3 regions of the Pantoea osteomyelitidis genome follow, and region 3 is predicted to be linked to each of the others. Evidence: predicted binding sites of a transcription regulator. Region 3 holds the regulator's gene; each other region holds the start of a gene.
The links. The regulator Fur, encoded in region 3, represses iron uptake genes when iron is present. The targets are predictions, from matches to a motif close to ATAATAATGAGAACNACTATCAA.
Positions count from the first base shown of each region.

Region 1: the regulator Fur is predicted to act here: its motif matches at 1,970-1,992, upstream of fepD (Fe(3+)-siderophore ABC transporter permease).
Region 2: the regulator Fur is predicted to act here: its motif matches at 4,321-4,343, upstream of efeU (iron uptake transporter permease EfeU).

Region 1 covers NZ_JBGFSN010000003.1:174,428-181,805, forward strand. The annotation lists gene ABU178_RS03090 (isochorismate synthase) at 1-773, opposite strand, end outside; gene fepB (Fe2+-enterobactin ABC transporter substrate-binding protein) at 948-1,916, shown strand; gene fepD (Fe(3+)-siderophore ABC transporter permease) at 2,060-3,049, shown strand; gene fepG (iron-enterobactin ABC transporter permease) at 3,046-4,029, shown strand; gene ABU178_RS03110 (ATP-binding cassette domain-containing protein) at 4,026-4,823, shown strand; gene ABU178_RS03115 (enterobactin synthase subunit F) at 4,820-7,378, opposite strand, start outside.
Region 2 covers NZ_JBGFSN010000004.1:1,376,732-1,384,109, reverse strand. The annotation lists gene putA (trifunctional transcriptional regulator/proline dehydrogenase/L-glutamate gamma-semialdehyde dehydrogenase) at 1-2,266, opposite strand, end outside; gene ABU178_RS11630 (hypothetical protein) at 2,265-2,636, shown strand; gene putP (sodium/proline symporter PutP) at 2,709-4,193, shown strand; gene efeU (iron uptake transporter permease EfeU) at 4,394-5,227, shown strand; gene efeO (iron uptake system protein EfeO) at 5,284-6,402, shown strand; gene efeB (iron uptake transporter deferrochelatase/peroxidase subunit) at 6,405-7,378, shown strand, end outside.
Region 3 covers NZ_JBGFSN010000004.1:284,782-292,159, reverse strand. The annotation lists gene pgm (phosphoglucomutase (alpha-D-glucose-1,6-bisphosphate-dependent)) at 1-255, opposite strand, end outside; gene seqA (replication initiation negative regulator SeqA) at 281-832, opposite strand; gene ybfF (esterase) at 1,082-1,846, shown strand; gene ybfE (LexA regulated protein) at 2,015-2,290, shown strand; gene fldA (flavodoxin FldA) at 2,427-2,957, shown strand; gene fur (ferric iron uptake transcriptional regulator) at 3,313-3,756, shown strand; gene ABU178_RS06340 (hypothetical protein) at 3,819-4,214, opposite strand; gene glnS (glutamine--tRNA ligase) at 4,436-6,103, opposite strand; gene nagE (N-acetylglucosamine-specific PTS transporter subunit IIBC) at 6,255-7,378, opposite strand, start outside.

The sequences.
Region 1 (7,378 bases), on a different contig from region 3:
CGACTGCGCGATTGCAAAACATGGCGCATGGCGTTGGTCACCAACTGATGTTCGTGGCGATCTTTAGCAGAGTTCATCAGGCTTTCGCCTGCGGCGCGGTCGCGATCCGGCTCCGCTTCACGACGCGCCGAGCCAGCCAGCGGACAGGAGCTGAATTCACGTCCCTGTTTGCGCAGCAGCAGCTCCGGGCTGGCGCCCAGCAGAGCGCCGCCCTGCGACAGCGGCAGATGGAAGTGATAGCTGTTGGGATTTTGCAGCATGATACGCTGCATCAGCGCGGCGGTATCCACCGGCTCTTCGGTTACGATATCCATCAGGCGCGACAACACCACCTTATCCAGCTCGCCGCGCCGCGTTGCCGCTACCGCCTGTGCCACCATCTGCGTAAAGGCATCATGCTCCGGCACCGCAGCGCGTCGGCGAATCACAGGTAAATCCACGCGGGTCTGCGGCAGCGCCGCCAGCAGATCGTTACGCCGGAAGCGTTGCCAGGATTCGGGAATAAACAGCGTCGCTGGCTGGCTGACATCAAAAGGAATGGCGCCGACCAGAATGGGTTTGGCGATGCCTGCCCGTTTCGCGGCGCTGAAGTGATGATGCAGCTGGCGCTGGAAATTGCCATTCAGCATATCGCCATCGGTAACCGGTTGGTTTAACGTGGTATAGCAGCCTTGGGTCATCAGGCTGCGCCAGGGGGAGGTAAACAAGAAGCCCCGGCAAAGCGCGGAAAAATCCACTCGCGAGGCATTTTCAAACGTCACGGTTTCCACCATAATCCCACCTTAAATGATAAAAGGATTAATAATGATTATCATTTGTATTGTGGTCGTGTAACCTACGTCGATTGAAGATGAGTGTCAATAAATTCACCCTATTTTCCCGGCGTATGGGTGCAAAATCAGCATATTCTGTCAGGTTCAGATAACGGAAAGAGTGGGATAAGTTTTATGTTTAAGCGTGGTTATTCTGGCGTGATCGCCGCTATTTTTGTTGTTTTGCACGCCTTTTCGGCATCAGCACAGGCGGCGGAAGGCTGGCCGCGTCAGGTTCAGGGCGCGAACGGAACCGTGACGCTGGAGCACGCGCCGCAACGCATCGTCTCTACCAGCGTGACGCTGACCGGTTCGCTGCTGGCGATTGATGCGCCGGTTATTGCCAGCGGCGCCACGGCGCCAGGCAGTCGCGTGGCGGATGCGCAGGGCTTTTTCCGTCAGTGGGGCGATGTGGCGAAACAGCGTGGCGTGAAACGTCTCTATATTGGCGAGCCGAGCGCGGAAGCGGTGGCGGCAGAAGCGCCGGATCTGATTATTGTCAGCGCGACCGGCAACGATTCAGCGATCAGGCTGGCGGATCAGCTGTCCGCCATCGCGCCGACACTGGTAGTCAATTACGACGATAAAAGCTGGCAGCAGCTGGTGACGCTGCTGGGGCAGGCCACCGGCCATGAGGCGCAGGCCGCCGCACGCGTCAAAGCCTTTGACGATCGCGAAGCGGCGCTAAAGCAGAAACTGACGCTGCCGCCGCAGCCGGTTTCCGCCATGGTGTGGAACGGCGATGGCCGTGCGGTTAACCTCTGGACCGGCGACTCGGCGCAGGGAAAACTGTTGCAGCAGCTCGGTTTTACGCTCGCCACGCCTCCTGCCTCGCTACAGCGCGGCCACAGCATGGGCCAGCGCAAAGATATTATTCAGCTTGCGGGCGAGAATCTTGCCAGCGGACTGAACGGCAACAGCTATCTGTTGTTCGCGGCGGAAGAGAAAACCGCACAATCGGTGCTGAACAATCCCTTCCTGGCACAAACGGCGGCGGTGCAGCAGAAGCAGGTTTACGCGCTGGGCGTGGAGACTTTTCGCCTCGATTACTACAGCGCCAGCAATTTGCTGACGCGTCTGGAGCAGCTGTTCGTGAAATCGTGATCCGTTATGCGCAGATAAGCGAGTCGTGATAACATAGACAAATACGAGTAATAACGATAATAAGTGTCATTATCATATTTTCCCCGCTGTAATCGGGGAGTGCTCGCTCGCAATGTCGTTGATCAGTGAAGGTTTAAAACGCTATGCGCCAGATCCGCGCAATGGCAGGTTCAGGGATTCTGCTATTGCTCCTTATCGCTCTCAGCCTGATGCTGGGAGCAAAATCGATCGCCTTTTCCGATGTGTTTAACGCGCTTTTTCACTCCTGCGGCAGTGCCGACTGCACTATCGTGCGCGATGCGCGCCTGCCACGCACTCTTGCCGGGCTGCTGGCGGGCGCGGCGCTCGGCCTGGCTGGCGCGCTGATGCAAACCCTGACGCGTAATCCGCTGGCGGATCCCGGTATTCTGGGCATTAATGCCGGAGCCGGTTTCGCCGTGGTGATCGGGATTGCGCTGTTTCATGCCGATACGCCCGCCGACTGGCTCGGCTTCGCCTTTGCCGGTGCGCTGATTGCAGCAACGCTGGTGGCACTGACCGGCGCGCTGGGCGGCGGCCGCGTCAATCCGGTGCGTCTGACGCTGGCGGGCGTGGCGCTGGGCGCGGTACTGGAGGGGCTGACCTCCGGCATCTCATTGCTTAATCCCGACATTTATGACCATCTGCGCTTCTGGCACAGCGGCTCGCTGGATATTCGCAGCATGGCGATATTGCGGGCGGTGTTCCCGGCGATTCTGCTCGGCAGCCTGCTGTCCCTTGGCCTGGCGCGGTCCCTTAACAGCCTGAGCATGGGCGGCGATCTGGCTACCGCGCTCGGTACGCGCGTGGCGCGCACCCAACTGCTTGGCCTGCTGGCGATTACGCTGCTGTGCGGTGCCGCTACCGCCGCCGTCGGCCCCATCGCCTTCCTCGGCCTGATGACGCCTCATCTGGCGCGCTGGCTGATGGGGAACGATCACCGCTGGCAGCTGCCCGGAACGCTGCTATTAACTCCCTGTTTGCTGCTGGCTGCCGATATCCTGGGGCGCCTGCTGGTGCCGGGCGAGCTGCGCGTCTCCATCGTCACGGCGATTCTGGGCGCGCCGATGCTGATTATCCTGGTGCGTCGCGAGCGGGGAAGAGGGAACCGATGAATCGTCGTCTCGCGCTTCATTCGCTGTGGCTGCTGCTCGCCTGTCTGCTGTTCGCTTACTGGGGCGTGAGTCGGGGAACACTGCCGGTCAGCGGCGCGCAGCTCTGGCAGCTTTTTACCGGCGAAGCGCCGCGCAACGTCACGCTGATTGTCACCGAGTGGCGGCTGCCGCGCGTCATCATGGCGCTGCTGGTTGGCGCGGCGCTGGGTGTCAGCGGCGCGATCTTTCAGTCGCTGCTGCGCAATCCCCTCGGCAGTCCTGATATTCTCGGCTTCAATACCGGCGCCTACAGCGGCGTGCTGGTGGCGCTGGTGCTGTTTCATCAAAACATGGCGGGCATGACCGCTGCGGCGCTGCTGGGCGGCATCGCTACCGCCGCGCTGGTTTATCTGTTTGCCTGGCGCAACGGCGTCGAAACTTTCCGTCTGATTATCGTCGGCATCAGCGTGCGTGCGCTGCTGATGGCGCTGAACAGCTGGCTGATTATCAGCGCCTCGCTGGAGGCGGCGTTAAGTGCGGGATTATGGAGCGCCGGTTCGCTGAACGGCATTACCTGGGCAAAAACGGGGCCGGTGATTGTGCTGCTGCTGCTGGCGCTGGGCGCGACATGGCTGCTGGCGCGGCGTATGCGTCTGATGGAGATGGGCGACGATACCGCCTGCGCGCTCGGCGTGCCGGTGGAGCGCAGCCGCCTCTGGCTGATGCTGATCGGCGTGGTGCTCACCGCGGCTTCCACCGCGCTGGTGGGACCCATCTCCTTTGTAGCGCTGCTGGCGCCGCAGATCGCCCGGCGTCTTAGCGGCGGCGTGAAGGGCGCGCTGCCGCTGGCGGCATTCTGCGGCGCGCTGCTGCTGATCGCCGCAGACTACGCGGCGCAACATCTCTTTTTACCCTGGCAGCTGCCGGTTGGCGTGATTACCGTCAGCCTGGGCGGCCTTTATCTGATTGCTTTACTGGTGCGGGAGGCGCGGCAGCGATGACAACGATCGCTTCACGGCTACGGGCGGAACAGCTGACGCTCGGCTATGAGAAAAAGGTGGTGGCGCAAAACCTGTCGGTGACCATCCCGGACGGCGAGCTGACGGTGATCATCGGCCCCAACGCCTGTGGGAAATCGACGCTGCTGCGCACCCTGAGCCGCTTAAACGCGCCGCTACAGGGAGAGGTCTGGCTGGATGGTCAGGCAATCGCCCGTTATCCCAGCAAAGAAGTGGCGCGGCGGCTCGGTCTGCTGCCGCAAAGCTCCAGCGCGCCGGCGGGCATCAGCGTCAGCGAACTGGTGGCGCGTGGCCGCTATCCCCATCAGCCGCTGTTTGGCCGCTGGCGGACAGAGGATGAAGACGCCGTCACGCGGGCGATGCAGGCGACGGGCGTGGCCGATCTGGCTCAGCAGAGTGTGGATACGCTCTCCGGCGGCCAGCGTCAGCGCGTCTGGATCGCGATGGTGCTGGCGCAGGAGACGCCTCTGCTGCTGCTGGATGAACCCACCACCTGGCTGGATATTACCCATCAGATCGAGTTACTGGAGCTGATGTGCGATCTCAATCAGCAGCATGGCCGGACGCTGGTGGTGGTGCTGCACGATCTCAACCACGCCTGCCGCTATGCCACCCATCTGATCGCCATGCGCGACGGGCAAATTGTGGCAGAAGGCAAACCGGCGGAGATCGTGACGCCAGCGCTGATCGAAGCGGTATACGGGCTGCGCTGCGTCATTGTAGAGGATCCGATTGCGCATACTCCAATGATTGTGCCGCTTGGGCGGACGCGTTAAGCCTGCTTATCGTCAAATCCCGCCAGGATTTGTTGCAGCTGCGGACCGATCTGCTCAAACATAGCGGGTGAAATAATGTCAACGTGGGCGCACGCCACTGGCCGGATCTCCAGCTCAGCGGTGTAAGGCGCCCAGGCGCAACGCGCATCCTGCCCGGGCTGTAACGTCTGTGTGGCCAGGAACAGCGTAGCGCGTCCGTTAAAGCGCGCACTGCGCGCCGTAGCCAGCAGACGCACCGAACTGGCGTAGTTGGCCTCAATAGCGTCGAACATCGTCTCCATCTCTGCTCCCGCCTGCTGACGCTGCGCCGCAATAAACTGTTCGCGCTCGCGGTTTACCTCCTCTACTACCCGCGGATCCAGGACGTTCACGCCGCGCTTTTCATCCCAGTTCTGCGTTTCCGGCGGCCAGGTATCCAGCAGGCCGAGGAAGGCGACGGTTTCACCGGCCGCCTCCAGGCGGGCGGCGATGGCCTGCGCCAGCGTGCCGCCGAGGGAATAGCCGATAAAGTAATAAGGACCGTGCGGCTGTACGCGCCGCAGCGTTTGCAGGTGCGCTTCACACACCTCGTCCAGCGTGGCGCTCTTGTTGAGCGGCCCGTGCAGATCGGGCGACTGAATACCCATCAGCGACCAGCGCGCATCGAGATAGCGCTGCAGTATGCTGAACTGCCAGGCAAAGCCGGAAGCGGGATGGAAGCAGAACAGGGTGGGACCATCGCCGCGACGCAGCGGCAGAACCGGCTCAAATCCGGCGCGCTGGCTGTCCGCCTCACTGCTCAGCAATGCCGCCAGTTTTTCAACGCTGGAGGCCACCATGATCTGGCCGACGGAAACCGGCTGCTGCAACGCGCGCCTCAGCCGTGCCGCAAGGCGCATCGCCAGCAGGGAATGACCGCCGAGGGCGAAGAAATCATCCTGAGCGCTGATGCTGTCGCGTTCCAGCAGGGCGCAGAAAGCGTCAGCCAGCGCGCTTTCCAGCCCCGGCAACGGCGCGCGTGACGGGCCGGAAGCACTGGCCTGCGGCAGCGGCAGCGCTTTACGATCCAGCTTGCCGTTGCTGCTGAGCGGAAACGCCTCGAGCTGAACGATGGCTACCGGCACCATATGCGCCGGCAATTGCTGGCTGAGCGCGTCACGTATCGCCTCGCTCGCCAGCGGCTCGCTGGCGATCACGTAGCCCACCAGCTGGCGCGCATCGCCCTGCTGCGTGGCGCTGTCGCCCAACACCACCGCATGGGTTACCGCCTGCTCAATGCCAGGCAGAGCGGCAAGAGCATGATCGATTTCGCTCAGCTCGATGCGCTGTCCGCGAATTTTCAGCTGATCGTCGCTGCGTCCCAGATATTCCACTGCGCCGTTCGCCAGCCAGCGCGCCACGTCGCCGGTGCGATACATGCGCGTGCCATTGCCGTAAGGATCGGCAACAAAGCGGCTGGCGGTCAGGCCGGGACGATCGAGATAGCCGTGCGCCAGCTGAATGCCGGTAAGGTAGAGATCCCCCGCCACGCCCGGCGGCACCGGCTGCAGGCGTGCATCCAGAATACGCAGGCCGGTATTCCACACCGGGAAGCCGATGGGCACGCTGGCTCCGCTCACCGCATCTAGCTCATCGCCACAGGCGGGATACCAGCTGACGTCAACGGCCGCTTCGGTGGGACCATAAAGATTATGCAATGGCGCCTGCGTCAGCTGCTGCCACTGGCGCGACAGCTCCGTCGGCAGCGCTTCACCGCTGCAAAAGACGCGACGCAGGGAGCGGCAGCTTGCGACGGCGTCCGCATCGTCCAGCGCCGCGACAAAAGCGGCCAGCATCGACGGCACAAAGTGAGTGGTGGTGACCTGATAGCGGGCAAACAGCTGTTGCAGCGCCTCGGGATCGCGGTGCGCCTCTGGCGGCGCCATCACCAGCTGCGCGCCAACGATCAGCGGCCAGAAAAATTCCCACACCGAGACGTCGAAGCTGCACGGGGTTTTTTGCAATACCACATCGTCAGCGCCGAGCGGATAGTGATTCTGCATCCAGAGCAGACGATTGACGATCGCCTCATGGCCTACCAGCACGCCTTTTGGCCGTCCGGTCGATCCCGAGGTATAGATGATATAAGCGCCATCCTGCGGCCGGGCGTGCTGCGGCAAGGGCAGCAGCGTGTCGGCGGGCAGCAGGGTTTCATAGTGATATTGCCTGACCGCGCTGACGGCGGCGAAACGAGCAGAGAGTGCATCTGAGGTGATCAGCCGCTTCGGCGCGGCATCTTCCAGCATCAGCTGCAAACGCTCATCGGGATAGCCGGTGTCGAGCGGCAGATAAGCCGCGCCGACGCTGACAATCGCCTGCAGCGCCAGCGACAGCCAGACCGAGCGCGGCAGGGCGACGGCGACGATATCGCCCGCAACCACGCCCTGCGCCGCCAGCTGCTGCGCCAGCGCCTGCACCTGCTGCTGCATTTCGCGGTAGGTCAGGCTATGCTGCCCGTCGGTCAGCGCATGGGCATCGGGCGCGCGCGCTGCCTGTTGCGCCAGCAGACTCCCCAGGGTTTCCGCCGGGATCGGCAT
Region 2 (7,378 bases), 1.1 Mb from region 3:
CGTCGCGCACCATGCCCGCGTAGTAGTAGAGGAAATCCACCGCTTCACGCACTTCAGCGATGGCGTTGTTATAGGTTTTACCCGCTTCGCGCACCAGAATGCCGATCAGCTGTTGCATCTGGCCTTCCATCAATAGCGCGGCACGCTCAAGGATCGCAGCGCGCTCCTGCGGCGGCGTGGCGAACCAGATCGGACCGGCATTCACTGCGGCATCCAGCGCCTGAGACACTTCCTGCTCCGTCGCCTCACGCACCTGACCCACCACATCTGTAGGTGCGGCAGGGTTCAGCACCGGACGGGCTTCGCCCTCACCCGGCGCGCCATCGATCATCGGCTGCGCCAGCCACGGATGGGTCGCGCTGTTCAGCAGCGCGCTGGAGAGCGAGGCGAGGCGATGTTCGTTCGCCATATCCAGACCGGCCGAGTTAGCGCGTTTTTCGCCGTAAAGATCGCGCGGCAGCGGAATCTTCGGATGCGGCAGCCCGACAGCGCCTTCGCTGAGAGCCTGCTTTTCCACCGCCGTAACCGGATCCGCGACCAGCTCATCAAGCGGCAGCGAGGTATCAGCAATACGGTTCACGAATGAGGTATTGGCGCCGTTTTCCAGCAGACGACGCACCAGATAGGCCAGCAGCGTTTCATGAGTGCCCACCGGGGCGTAGATACGGCATGGACGGTTGAGTTTGCCGTCGGCCACTTTGCCCACCACCTGCTCATAGAGCGGCTCGCCCATGCCGTGCAGGCACTGAAACTCATACTGGCCCGGATAATAGTTATTGCCCGCCAGCTGATAGATTGCCGCCAGGGTATGAGCGTTATGCGTCGCGAACTGCGGATAGATGAGGTTTGGCGCTGCCAGCAGCTTGCGCGCGCAGGCAAGGTAAGAAATATCGGTGTAGATCTTACGGGTATAAACCGGATAGCCTTCCAGCCCTTCCATCTGGGCGCGTTTGATTTCGCTGTCCCAGTAAGCGCCTTTCACCAGACGGATCATCAGACGACGACGGCTGCGCTGCGCCAGATCGATCAAATAATCGATCACGAACGGGCAGCGCTTCTGGTAGGCCTGAATCACAAAGCCGATGCCGTTCCAGCCTTCCAGCTCCGGCTCGAAACAGAGTTTTTCCAGCAGGTCGAGGGAAAGCTCCAGGCGGTCCGCCTCTTCAGCATCGATATTAATGCCGATATCGTAGGAACGCGCCAGCAGCGTCAGCGATTTCAGAATTGGATAAAGCTCCTCCATCACACGCTCATATTGGGCGCGGCTGTAGCGCGGATGCAGCGCGGAAAGCTTGATGGAGATGCCCGGACCTTCATAAATGCCGCGACCGTTGGAGGCTTTGCCAATGGCGTGAATCGCCTGCTGATAAGAGAGCAGGTAGGCTTTGGCATCGCTGGCGGTCAGGGCCGCTTCGCCCAGCATATCATAGGAGTAGCGGAAGCCTTTTTCCTCCAGCTTGCGCGCATTGGCCAGCGCCTCGGCAATGGTTTCGCCGGTAACGAACTGCTCGCCCATCAGGCGCATCGCCATATCGACGCCCTTACGGATCAGCGGCTCGCCGCTTTTACCGATAATACGGTTCAGCGAGCGGCTCAGGTTGGCTTCGTTATGGGTCGAGACCAAGCGGCCGGTAAACAGCAGGCCCCATGTCGCCGCGTTAACAAACATTGAAGGGCTGCGGCCCAAATGGGATTGCCAGTTACCGTTGCTGATTTTGTCGCGGATCAGCGCATCGCGTGTCGGCTTATCGGGAATGCGCAGCAGCGCCTCCGCCAGACACATTAGCGCCACCCCTTCCTGCGAGGAGAGGGAGAACTCCTGCAACAGGCTTTGCACCATTCCGGCGCGTCCTGTCGCACCTTTTTGGTGCCGAAGCTTGTCGGCGAGGCGGTAAGCCAGCTGATGCGTTTTCTCTGCCAGCGGGGCGGGCAGGCGCGCCTGTTCCAGCATCATGGGCACCGCATCGGTCTCGGGACGACGCCATGCGGCGGTTATCGCCGAACGAGATACCGACTGCGGCAAAATATGCTCAGCGAACTCCAGAAAAGGCTGGTGTCCCTGTTCCTGCGGCGGGTCGTCGCCTTCTGCCTGGCCATTGTGCAGAGGAATTTCCGGCAATGATTCACCCGCTTCCACCTGAGTTAAGTAATTGAAAATGGCCTGTTTAATCAGCCAGTGCGGCGTGCGGTCCACTTTCTGCGCAGCTTGTTTAATGCGGTCGCGGGTGGCTTCATCGAGCTTCACCCCCATGGTGGTCGTACCCATGAATGAAATACTCCTCAAAAAAGTAAAAATCCTGCGTGGCGAGCAATATCACCCAGGTTGCAACTTTGTGCAACCGTGCAAATGTGAGCCAGTTAACACCCTCGGCGTGCAGGCCAAATTTAACAATTCAAAAACGGCATGGATATTGCTGCAAGAATCTCGCCAATCTGGCAAAGCGGGTGAATATGCGGGTTGTAGCCAGGTGCAACTGGATTTCTGTGAGCCAGTGCAACCTCTTTGCATCTTTACACAAACAACAGGTGAAATGCCTGTAACTGGTGTGTTAAATCCATTGTGCGCGCCGCGCCTTTACGGCAGGATACCGCGCCGCAGGAAACCGCACCTGCTTCTGTGGTGCGAGATAGCCTGACTTTGTGCCTCGTTCCGGCATGAAGAAAGGAAAAGGTTTCCCTGAGGAAATCAATATTAAGTGGAGAGACAGATGACTGTAAGTACACCGATGCTGGTGACCTTTATTATTTACATACTTGGGATGGTGTTGATTGGCTTCATCGCTTACCGATCAACCAAAAACTTCGACGATTACATTCTCGGTGGACGTAGTCTCGGCAGCATGGTGACCGCGCTCTCTGCCGGCGCTTCTGACATGAGCGGCTGGCTGCTGATGGGACTGCCGGGCGCGATCTTCCTCTCCGGTATCTCAGAAAGCTGGATCGCTATTGGCCTGATCATCGGCGCCTGGCTGAACTGGAAAATCGTGGCGGGACGTCTGCGTGTACAGACGGAGCATCATAACAATGCGCTGACGCTGCCTGATTTCTTTACCAGCCGCTTTGAAGACCACAGTAAAGTGCTGCGTGTCATCTCGGCGCTCGTTATCCTGGTCTTTTTTACCATCTACTGCGCCTCAGGCATCGTGGCGGGCGCGCGCCTGTTTGAAAGCACCTTTGGCATGAGCTACGAAACTGCTATCTGGGCTGGCGCTGCTGCCACCATTCTCTATACCCTGGTGGGAGGCTTCCTGGCCGTGAGCTGGACCGATACCGTGCAGGCGGGCCTGATGTTCTTCGCGCTGCTGCTGACGCCGCTGATGGTGATTGTCGCCGTGGGCGGACTGAACGACTCGATGGCAGTAATAGAAGCGAAAAGCCTTGAGAACCTCGACATGCTGAAAGGACTTAACTTTGTCGCGGTGATCTCTTTGCTGGGCTGGGGGCTGGGCTATTTCGGCCAGCCGCATATCCTGGCGCGCTTTATGGCGGCGGACTCGCATCGCTCTATTCGCACCGCACGCCGCATCGGTATGGCCTGGATGATCCTCTGTCTCGCTGGCGCCGTGGCGGTAGGTTTCTTCGGCATCGCCTATTTCCAGAACAACCCGGGCCAGGCGGCGGGCGTCAGCGAAAACGGCGAGCGCATCTTCATTGAGCTGGCGCGTATTCTGTTTAATCCGTGGATTGCCGGTATTCTGCTTTCAGCGATTCTGGCGGCGGTGATGTCAACGCTGAGCTGTCAGCTGCTGGTCTGCTCCAGCGCCCTGACGGAAGACCTGTATAAAGGCTTCCTGCGTAAAAATGCCAGCCAGAAAGAGCTGGTGTGGGTAGGGCGGTTGATGGTTCTGCTGGTGGCCTTGATCGCCATTGCGCTGGCGGCGAACCCGAATAACCGTGTGCTTGGCCTGGTGAGCTATGCCTGGGCGGGCTTTGGCGCCGCCTTTGGTCCGGTGGTGCTGTTCGGCGTCTGCTGGAAACGAATGACACGCAACGGCGCGCTGGCCGGCATGATTATCGGTGCGATGACCGTGCTGGTGTGGAAACAGTACGGCTGGCTGGATCTGTATGAGATCATTCCGGGCTTCCTGTTTGCCAGCATCGCCATAGTGGTGGTGAGCCTGATGGGGCGTGAACCTTCGGCCGCCGCACAGCAACGTTTCAGTGCTGCCGAAGCGGAATTTTTAACCAAATAACTCTCCGCTTTGCCTGAAAAACGCCCATTTTTTTCGTGAAAATGGGCGTTTTTCTTTCAGCTTCCCGCACCCGCCCTCGCAAAAGCAAAATTCTTTCCGGCAGGCGCTTGTATTTTTTCTGACGATAATGATAATCGGTATCGTTTTTATTTACATTTATTTACGAAGCCGTGCGCTTCTTATTGCTGCAGAGGTTGGCGATGTTTGTTCCGTTTCTCATTATGCTGCGCGAAGGTCTGGAAGCAGCGCTGATTGTCAGCCTGATCGCCAGCTACCTGAAACGTACGCAGCGTACCCGCTGGTTTCCGGCTATGTGGGCAGGCGTGTTTATTGCCGTCGCGCTCTGCCTCGCGCTGGGTATCGCCATCAATGAAACCACCGGCGAATTCCCGCAAAAGCAGCAGGAGCTGTTTGAGGGCATTGTTGCGGTCGTCGCCGTGATTATCCTCACCTCGATGGTGTTCTGGATGCGCAAAGTAGCGCGCAATGTCAGAGCGCAGCTGGAAGTAGCGGTAGATCAGGCGCTGCATAAGGCGAGCGGCAGCGGCCTGCCGCTGGTACTGATGGTGTTTCTGGCCGTGGCGCGGGAAGGGCTGGAATCAGTGTTTTTCCTGCTGGCCGCTTTTACCCAGGATGTGGGCTATGCGCCGCCGCTTGGCGCGGTGCTCGGTCTGATTACCGCCGTGGTGCTGGGCATGTTGCTCTACTGGGGCGGCGTACGCCTTAATCTGGCGCAGTTTTTCCGCTGGACCAGCCTGTTCATTTTGTTCGTTGCGGCGGGCCTTGCCGCCGGTGCGATTCGCGCTTTCCACGAGGCGGGGCTGTGGAACCATTTTCAGCGGATCGCTTTCGACCTGAGCGCCACGCTCTCCACGCATTCTTTTTTCGGCACTTTGCTTGAAGGGGTTCTGGGCTATCAGGAAGCGCCCAGCATAAGCGAAGTTGCCGTTTATCTCTTTTATCTGATTCCGGCGCTGCTGCTGTTTTTGCTGCCTGCACGCCTTTCCACGGCGGGTGCAGGCGTGGCGCGCTGAGCCTTTTACCCGGCACGCCACTTTGTGCCAGAGCATTTATTAACAGGGAAATGAGTATGACGATTCGCTTTCGCCGTAACACATTGCTGGCCTCGCTGCTGGCGCTTTCCGGCACCGCCGCAGCCGCTAATGTGCCGCAGGTAACCGTCAGCGTAAACGATAAGCAGTGCGACCCGATGACGCTGTCGGTTAATGCCGGTAAAACGCAGTTCATTATCAAAAACAATAGCCAGAAAGGGCTGGAGTGGGAGATCCTGAAAGGCGTGATGGTGGTGGAAGAGCGCGAGAATATCGCGCCGGGCTTTACGCAAAAGCTCACCGCCAGTCTTGAAGCGGGCGAATATGAGATGACCTGCGGCCTGCTGAGCAATCCGAAAGGCAAGCTTATCGTGAAGGGGAAAGGCGAAGCGGTGGCAGGCGGTCAGCGCGATCTGCTACAGCTGGCAGGGGCCATTACCGACTACAAAGCTTACGTGATGGAAGAGACTGAGAAGCTGGTCGCGGGCACCAAAGCCTTTACTGACGCGATAAAAGCAGGGGATGTCGAGAAAGCGAAAGCGCTTTACGCCCCTACGCGCCAGCATTATGAGCGCATTGAACCTATCGCCGAGCTTTTTTCCGATTTGGATGGCAGTATCGATGCCCGCGAAGATGACTACGAGAAAAAGGCGGACGATCCCGCGTTTACCGGATTCCACCGGCTGGAAAAAGCGTTGTTTGCGGACAACAGCAGCAAAGGCATGGAAAGCTATGCCGATCGTCTTTACAAGGATACTCAGGAGCTGCAGCAGCGCATCAGCCAGCTGGCCTTCCCGCCTGTGAAAGTGGTCGGCGGTGCGGCAGGGTTAATCGAAGAAGTCGCCTCCAGTAAAATTTCCGGCGAGGAAGATCGCTACAGTCGTACCGATCTGTGGGATTTCCAGGCGAACGTTGAGGGCGCGCAGAAGATCGTTAACCTGCTGCGTCCGCAGCTGGAAAAAGCCAACCCCGCGCTTTTGACAAAAATCGACGGCAATTTCGGCAAGGTCGATGCCATTCTCAATAAATACCGCAGCAAGCAGGGCTTTGAATCTTATGACAAGCTCACCAGTGCCGATCGCAACGCGATGAAAGGACCGATCACCGCGCTGGCGGAAGATCTTGCAATGCTGCGTGGAACATTAGGTCTGAATTAAGTATGAGTAAGAAAAAGGATGCGGCGCAGCCGTCGCGTCGTCGCCTGTTACAGGGGTTAGGTTTATTAGGCGGGGCGGCTGCCGTCGCGGGGGGCTGTCCGTTTCATGCTGCCGCCGGGAGCTTTTCGCCGGGTACGGTTGCACCCGATGCGCGCCATCAGGCGCAACCTTTCTGGGGCACGCATCAGGCAGGCATTGTCACGCCGCAGCAGGCGGCAATGATGCTGGTGGCCTTTGACGTGTTGGCCAGCGATAAAGCCGATCTGGTGCGGCTTTTTACCCTGTTGACGCAGCGTATCGCCTTTCTTACCCAGGGCGGGAGCGCGCCGCAGGTGCAGAATCCACAGCTGCCGCCGGCAGATTCCGGCATTCTCGGCGCGCAGATCTATCCCGACAATCTCACCATTACGGTCTCGGTAGGGCAGACGCTGTTTGATGAGCGCTTCGGACTCCAGGCGCAAAAGCCGAAAAAGCTACAGGCAATGACGCGCTTTCCCAACGATTCCCTGGATGCCAGCCAGTGTCACGGCGATCTGCTGTTGCAAATTTGCGCCAATACCAACGACACGGTGATTCATGCCCTGCGCGACATCATCAAACAAACTCCCGATCTGCTGAGCATCCGCTGGCGGCGCGACGGTTTTATTTCCGATCACGCGGCGCGAAGCCAGGACAGGGAGACGCCGATCAATCTGCTGGGATTCAAGGACGGCACTGCCAATCCCGATACGCAGGACGAGAAGCTGATGAATCAGCTGTTGTGGGTGACTCCCGATCAGCAGGAGCCTGCGTGGACGCGCGGCGGCAGCTATCAGGCGGTGCGTATCATTCGTTTCCATGTGGAAATGTGGGATCGCACGCCTTTGGGCGAACAGCAAACCATTTTTGGCCGTGAAAAGCTGAGCGGCGCGCCGCTGGGTATGCAGCATGAACACGATGAACCTGATTATGCGCGGGATCCCGATGGCGAAATCAT
Region 3 (7,378 bases):
TTTGCCGACATAGCAAGGCCCGGTGATGCCGTTCTTTTTCCGCTCTTCGGCGATCGCCTGCGCGATAGCCAGAATGTGCATTTCGTTGAAGCTTTGGCGTCCTGAGCTACCACGATGGCCTGATGTGCCGAATTTCACCGCATGTTCCGGGTTAGCCATATCGGGCTGCAGGACATAATATTGTGAGGTTAATTGTGCAACGTTAATCAAATCGCTCTGCCGGGCGGGTTGCCCGGCACGGGGGTGATTGGCCATTGGCGCTTCTCCCTGACGCTTCGGTTTATATGGTGCCGCAAACTTTGTCAGTCAGTTCCGGTGGGAACTGCATCGCCAGCATAATGTGTTCCACCATGCTGCATTTGCGACCGGTATTGGTATTAGTGATGACCCAGTACGGCGTGCCAGGAACATGCTTCGGCTTAGTATGGGTGCCATTTTGCAATAGCGTATGCTCATCGCCGGCAAAATAAACACGGGTTCTGCCCTGCAGCGACGCAGTGGCCTCGGCAAATGCCTGGGGATCAAGACGATACAAGGTTGACAAAATCAGCATAAAACGATTAACCGCTTTCTTTTGTTCCGCATACTCGTCGGAGAGCAACAGTTCACGCACCGCCCGGACCCGATCCTGCGGACGCGGTTCCTGCTGCTGTGCGGGCTGTTCCTCTTTCGCCGTGACGTTCACCGCGACAGCCGATGCGGCTCTTGCGGTGCTCTGACCTGCGGTAAACTTCAGCATTCGCCGCAAAATATCAGATGCGCTTTCGCCAATGTGCTGAGTATGGCTGGCAATATAGCGGTAGAGCTCTTCATCAACTTCGATCGTTTTCATCTTTTTCCGTACGGTTCTTGCTGGTGACAGAACCACGCATTTTCTGATAAAGCCATAGCAGACCCTGGCCGTACAAAGTGTGAGCGGGTTCTAACATAAGGATTATAAAGTTAAATCCGGGGAAGCCGATAGCTTCAGAGGCCATTAGTACCAAAAGTCAGATTATGTCCTAATGGCGGCCGCGCTGGCGTCCCGGAAACGTGAATTCATGATAACCTAAGCAAAGGTCACAACCGTAAGAACTTTGCCATGATTTTGAATGCCCGTCTGCAAACTGAACAATCCGATTCTCATTCTCTGCCGATTCTGTTGATCCACGGCCTGTTTGGCAGCCTCGACAACCTCGGCGTGCTGGCGCGCGGACTGAAAAACGATCGTCCGCTTATCCAGGTGGATGTGCGCAACCATGGTCTCTCGCCGCGTTCCGATGAGATGAACTATCATGTTATGGCACAGGATATGCTGGAGACGCTGGACGCCCACGGTATCGATAAGGTAGCGGTGATAGGCCATTCGATGGGCGGAAAAATCGCCATGACCCTGAGCGCGCTGGCGCCGGAGCGTCTTGAGCGGTTGGTGATGATCGATATTGCGCCGGTGGATTACAACACGCGCCGCCATGACGATATTTTTGCGGCGGTGAATGGCGTCAGCGAAGCGGGGGTGCGCCTGCGCAGCGAGGCGGCGCAGGTGATGCGCAATTTTATTCAGGAAGAAGGGGTGATTCAGTTCATTCTGAAATCATTCCACGACGGCGAATGGCGTTTTAACGTGCCGGCGCTGTGGAATAACTATCGCGCCATTTCCGGCTGGGAAACCGTGCGCGCCTGGCCGCATCCGGCGCTGTTTATTCGCGGCGGCGATTCCGCCTATCTCGACAATCAGTATCGCGACGCGCTGCTGAGCCAGTTTCCTCAGGCGCATGCGCACGTGATTAGCGGAGCCGGTCACTGGGTGCATGCGGAAAAACCGGACGCGGTGTTACGTACGGTGCGGCGATTTTTTGCGCTTTAAAAGCAAAAGCTTGCCGGCCGCCGTTTAGGATTGGCGTCATCTGCTTCGCTGGAGTATGATGGCGCGCTAAAATTTTACCGCTGTGGATTTAAGCAGCGGTAAAGGCCGATAATTCATAAGCCGCGCAGCGCGTTTTCGCCGTTCGCGCCCACTCAGTTTCACAAAGCCATGGCAAAAGAACATACGGACCGCACGACGCTTGATCTCTTTGCTGATGAACGTCGTCCCGGTCGTCCCAAAACCAGTCCGCTATCGCGTGATGAACAGCTGCGTATCAATAAACGCAATCAACTGAAACGTGACAAAGTGCGCGGGCTACGCCGTGTCGAACTTAAGATGAACAGCGAGGCCGTTGATGCGCTTAACGAGCTGGCCGAGCAGAGCAACATGAGCCGCAGTGAATTGATTGAACAAATGATCCTTTCACAACTCAAACTTCGCTGAGACGGCGCAAAGCGCACGCAGAAACAAAAGTGGCGGCTTTACAAGTTCCGCCCTTTTCTATCGTCTGCTATCATTCGCGTATCTGTGCAGACAAAACACCCATCTGTTTATTAAGATTCAAGAGGTTATTTTACCCATGGCAATCGTAGGCATCTTCTTTGGCAGCGATACCGGCAACACCGAAAACATTGCAAAAATGATCCAGAAACAACTGGGTAAAGACGTTGCTGAAGTGCATGACATTGCCAAAAGCACCAAAGAGGATCTTGAAGCGTTCGACATTCTGCTGCTGGGCATTCCCACCTGGTACTATGGCGAAGCGCAGTGTGACTGGGATGACTTTTTCCCGACGCTGGAAGAGATCGACTTTAATGGCAAGCTGGTAGCGCTGTTCGGCTGCGGCGATCAGGAAGATTACGCCGAGTACTTCTGTGACGCGATGGGCACCATTCGCGACATAATCGAACCAAACGGCGCGGTGATTGTTGGTCACTGGCCGACCGCCGGTTATCACTTCGAGGCCTCAAAAGGTCTGGCTGACGATAATCACTTCCTGGGTCTGGCAATTGATGAAGATCGTCAGCCTGAGCTGACCAACGAGCGCGTTGACAACTGGGTGAAGCAGATTTTTGATGAGCTGCACCTGAAAGAGATCCTGGAAGCCTGATCCATCTTGTCTCAATGTGGGCGCTGGCTCACATTGAGACAATGGAATTTTCTATAAAAATAATAGATACGAGTTTTTAACTTTTACCGCCAAATCTGTAGAATACCCGCATCGGTCATCCGCTTATTCCTCTGGTTGAAGAGATGAAGCTGAGCGAAATGTAAACAGACACCTGCATAATCTTCTCCGGCGTAGCGACATTTTTCCTTACAGCCTGCGGCGATTTTCAGGCTTTCCCGCCGGTTTTCATTTCGATGCTTCAGTTCTATAATGAGACGCAAATGAGATCAGCGTCGACCGATATTCAGGGCTCTGCGCCACAAAGTGACTAGCAAAGTAACAGGACAATATCCGCATGACTGACAACAACTCCGCATTAAAGAAGGCTGGCCTGAAAGTCACGCTGCCCAGACTGAAGATTCTGGAAGTGCTTCAGGAACCCGAGTGCCATCACGTCAGTGCGGAAGATTTGTACAAACGCCTGATTGATATGGGCGAAGAGATTGGTCTGGCAACGGTTTATCGTGTTCTGAACCAGTTCGATGATGCTGGCATTGTCACGCGCCATAATTTCGAAGGCGGTAAATCCGTGTTCGAACTGACTCAGCAGCAGCATCACGATCACCTGATCTGCCTCGACTGTGGTAAGGTGATTGAATTCAGTGATGAATCTATCGAAACACGTCAGCGTGAAATCGCCACGCGTCATGGTATTAAACTCACCAACCACAGCCTGTATCTTTACGGACACTGTGCACTGGGCGACTGCCGCGAAGACGACACGCTTCACGATAAATAAAATTTGCTATGCAGTAATATGAAATCAACCGGTGATTTTCACCGGTTTTTTTATGCCTGGCGTCAGATGACCAACGTCTCCTGCAGGTAACGCCAGCGGGGAATAGAGGTGCTGCAATCGAGGATCGCCAGAGAAATACGGCTTTGATTAACGCCATTCATCATCTGCACTTCGCGATACTGAATAGTCACCTCCTGCTGTTGCTCAGAAATAACCCGGCAGTCGCTGGTGGCGATATGCATCCCCTTGCGCTGTCCACGTAGCTGACGAAACAACGTCTCCATTTCATTCAGATCGAGCTGTTTTCCCTGCGGCGTAACCATGCTGAATTCAGGGTGAAAATAAGAGAGAAACAGCTCGATACTGTCATCTTTGTGGTCGGCGTTATTGAAAATCCGTTCGATGAGCTGATGTAAAACAACCACACTGTGTTTGGCTTCCTGGGCGAGGCTTGTCATTTTATTCCCTTTTATACCCGCTGTTCATCATCTTAAAAGCGCATAGCCTACCTGAAAAAAAGCATTTAACATCCTGTAATTGATTAATTTTGTTAAACTCAGAATAGTACCTTACCTGTTTTAGCGCAGTTCGGCAGAAAAGCAGGCATTGAGGGAATTTCAGGCAATAAAAAAGGGCGATTGCTCGCCCTTCAATGATTTTATCTGGTGCGTTACGTAGCTTATTCGCCGGTTTTCGCCCAGGTATCGCGCAGGCCAACGGTGCGGTTAAACACCAGCCCGGAAGACTTAGAGTAAACGCTGTCGGCGCAGAAATAACCTTCACGCTCAAACTGGTACGGGCTGCCCGCTTCGGCAACACGCAGGCCCGGCTCAACAAAGCCCTGTTTGATTTCCAGCGAATTGGGGTTGATAGTGGCGAGGAAATCCTCAGCCGCGCCCGGATTCGGCACGCTGAACAGGCGGTCGTAAAGACGGAATTCCGCCGGCAGCGCATGAATCGCTGAAACCCAGTGAATAACGCCTTTTACCTTGCGTCCGTCGGCCGGATCTTTGCTCAAGGTATCCACGTCACAGGTACAGTAAACGCAGGTGATATTCCCCTCTTCATCCTTCGCCACACGTTCCGCGCGGATCACGTAAGCATTACGCAGGCGCACCTCTTTGCCCAGCACCAGACGCTTGTACTGCTTGTTCGCTTCTTCACGAAAATCAGCGCGATCGATCCAGACTTCGCGGCTGAAAGGCACTTCACGCGTGCCCATCTCCGGCTTGTTGGGATGCTGAGGCATGGCGATCATTTCATCATGCCCGGCTGGCAGGTTCTCAATCACCACCTTCAGCGGATCCAGAACTGCCATGGCGCGCGGCGCGTTTTCGTTCAGATCGTCACGGATGCATGACTCCAGCGACGCCATCTCTACGATGTTGTCCTGTTTTGTCACGCCGATGCGACGGCAAAACTCACGAATAGCGGCGGCAGTATAGCCGCGACGACGCAGACCGGAAACGGTCAGCATACGCGGGTCATCCCAGCTCTCAACGATCTTCTCGCTCACCAGCTGGGTGAGTTTGCGTTTCGACATCACCGCATATTCAAGGTTGAGACGGGAAAATTCATACTGACGCGGATGAACCGGAATGGTGATGTTATCCAGCACCCAGTCATACAGACGGCGGTTATCCTGGAACTCCAGCGTACAGAGAGAATGGGTAATGCCTTCCAGCGCATCGGAAATGCAGTGGGTAAAGTCATACATCGGGTAGATGCACCACTTATTACCGGTCTGGTGATGCTCGGCGAACTTGATGCGATAGAGCACCGGATCGCGCATCACGATAAAGCTGGAAGCCATATCGATTTTGGCGCGCAGGCAGGCTTTACCCTCAGCGAATTCGCCGTTGCGCATTTTTTCAAACAGCGCCAGGTTCTCTTCCACGCTGCGATCGCGGTAGGGGCTGTTTTTGCCCGGCGCGGTCAGCGAGCCGCGATATTCGCGGATCTCTTCCGGCGTCAGCTCATCAACGTAGGCCAGGCCTTTCTGAATCAGCTCAATGGCATACTGATAAAGTTGATCGAAATAGTTTGAGGAATAACGTACCTCACCATTCCACTCAAAGCCCAGCCATTGCACATCACGCTTGATCGATTCAACGAACTCCATATCCTCTTTGACCGGATTGGTATCGTCGAAGCGCAGGTTGCACTCTCCCTGATAATCTTGCGCAATGCCAAAGTTCAGGCAGATCGATTTGGCATGGCCTATATGCAGGTAGCCATTGGGCTCCGGCGGGAAACGGGTATGCACGCTGTTGTGCTTGCCGCTCGCCAAATCTTCGTCGATGATCTGACGAATAAAGTTAGTTGGGCGGGCTTCAGCCTCACTCATCTCAAAGTCCTCAATACGAATATCTGGTGATTTGTACCACGAAGTAACGGAGTATGATCCACAAAGCGATAGAGGGAAACAACCGTTTGTTAAGCGATTAAAATAAAAAAGGCAGGAATCGCTTCCTGCCCTGATAGTGAATTTTTGTTAATCAGGCTTTGATATCGTACAGGCGCGTTTCACCCGCCACCACCTGTCCGCTTGCCAGCAGCGTCAGACCAGCGAAATCGTCGCTGTTGCTGATCACAACCGGACTGATCATCGAACGCGCGTTGGCGTTGAGATAAGCCAGATCCATTTCCAGCACCGGCTGGCCTGCCGTCACGGTTGCGCCCTCTTCCACCAGGCGCGTGAAGCCTTTGCCGCCCAGCGACACGGTATCCAGTCCCATATGCACCACGATCTCCACGCCGTTATCGGTTTCCAGACAGAACGCATGATTGGTAGTGAAAATTTTCACCACGGTACCCGCTATTGGCGCCACAACGGTCTTACCGGTTGGTTTGATCGCCAAACCATCGCCGACCGCCTTGCTGGCGAAGGCTTCATCCGGGACATTTTCAATCGCCACAATTTCACCGCTGACCGGCGCCAGCAAGGTTGCAACTACTTTGCTTTCGCTGGCGGCGACCGGCTGCGCCTTGACCTCTGCTGCTGCGGAGGCGGACGAGGCGCGGGTCGCGGCTGCAACCGGGCCTTTGCTCAACACTTTCTTCATCGCGGTGGCGATGCCTTCCGCCTGGGTGCCGACAATGATCTGTACGCTCTGCTTGTTCAGACGAATCACCCCGGAGGCGCCCAGACGTTTCGCCACGCCTTCGTTTACCGCCGCCGAATCGTTGACGTTCACACGCAGACGCGTGATACAGGCATCAATGTGGGTCAGGTTTTGCGAGCCGCCCAGTGCGCCGATATAACGACGCGCCAGAGATTCTGTCGCGCTCTCGCCGCTGCCCTGTTTGTCTACGTTAACGTCGTAACCGTCGCTTTCATCGCCCGCTACCGCCAGCTCACGGCCCGGCGTCATCAGGTTGAATTTTTTGATCGTAAAGCGGAACACCACATAGTAGAGCGCGAAGAACACCAGGCCCTGCGGGATCAGCATATACCAGTGCGTCGCCAGCGGGTTGCGGGTTGACAGCACCATATCCACCAGACCAGCGCTGAAGCCGAAGCCGGCGATCCAGTGCATACTGGCCGCAATAAACACCGAAATGCCGGTGAGCACCGCATGGATCACATAGAGCACCGGCGCAACAAACATAAAGGAGAATT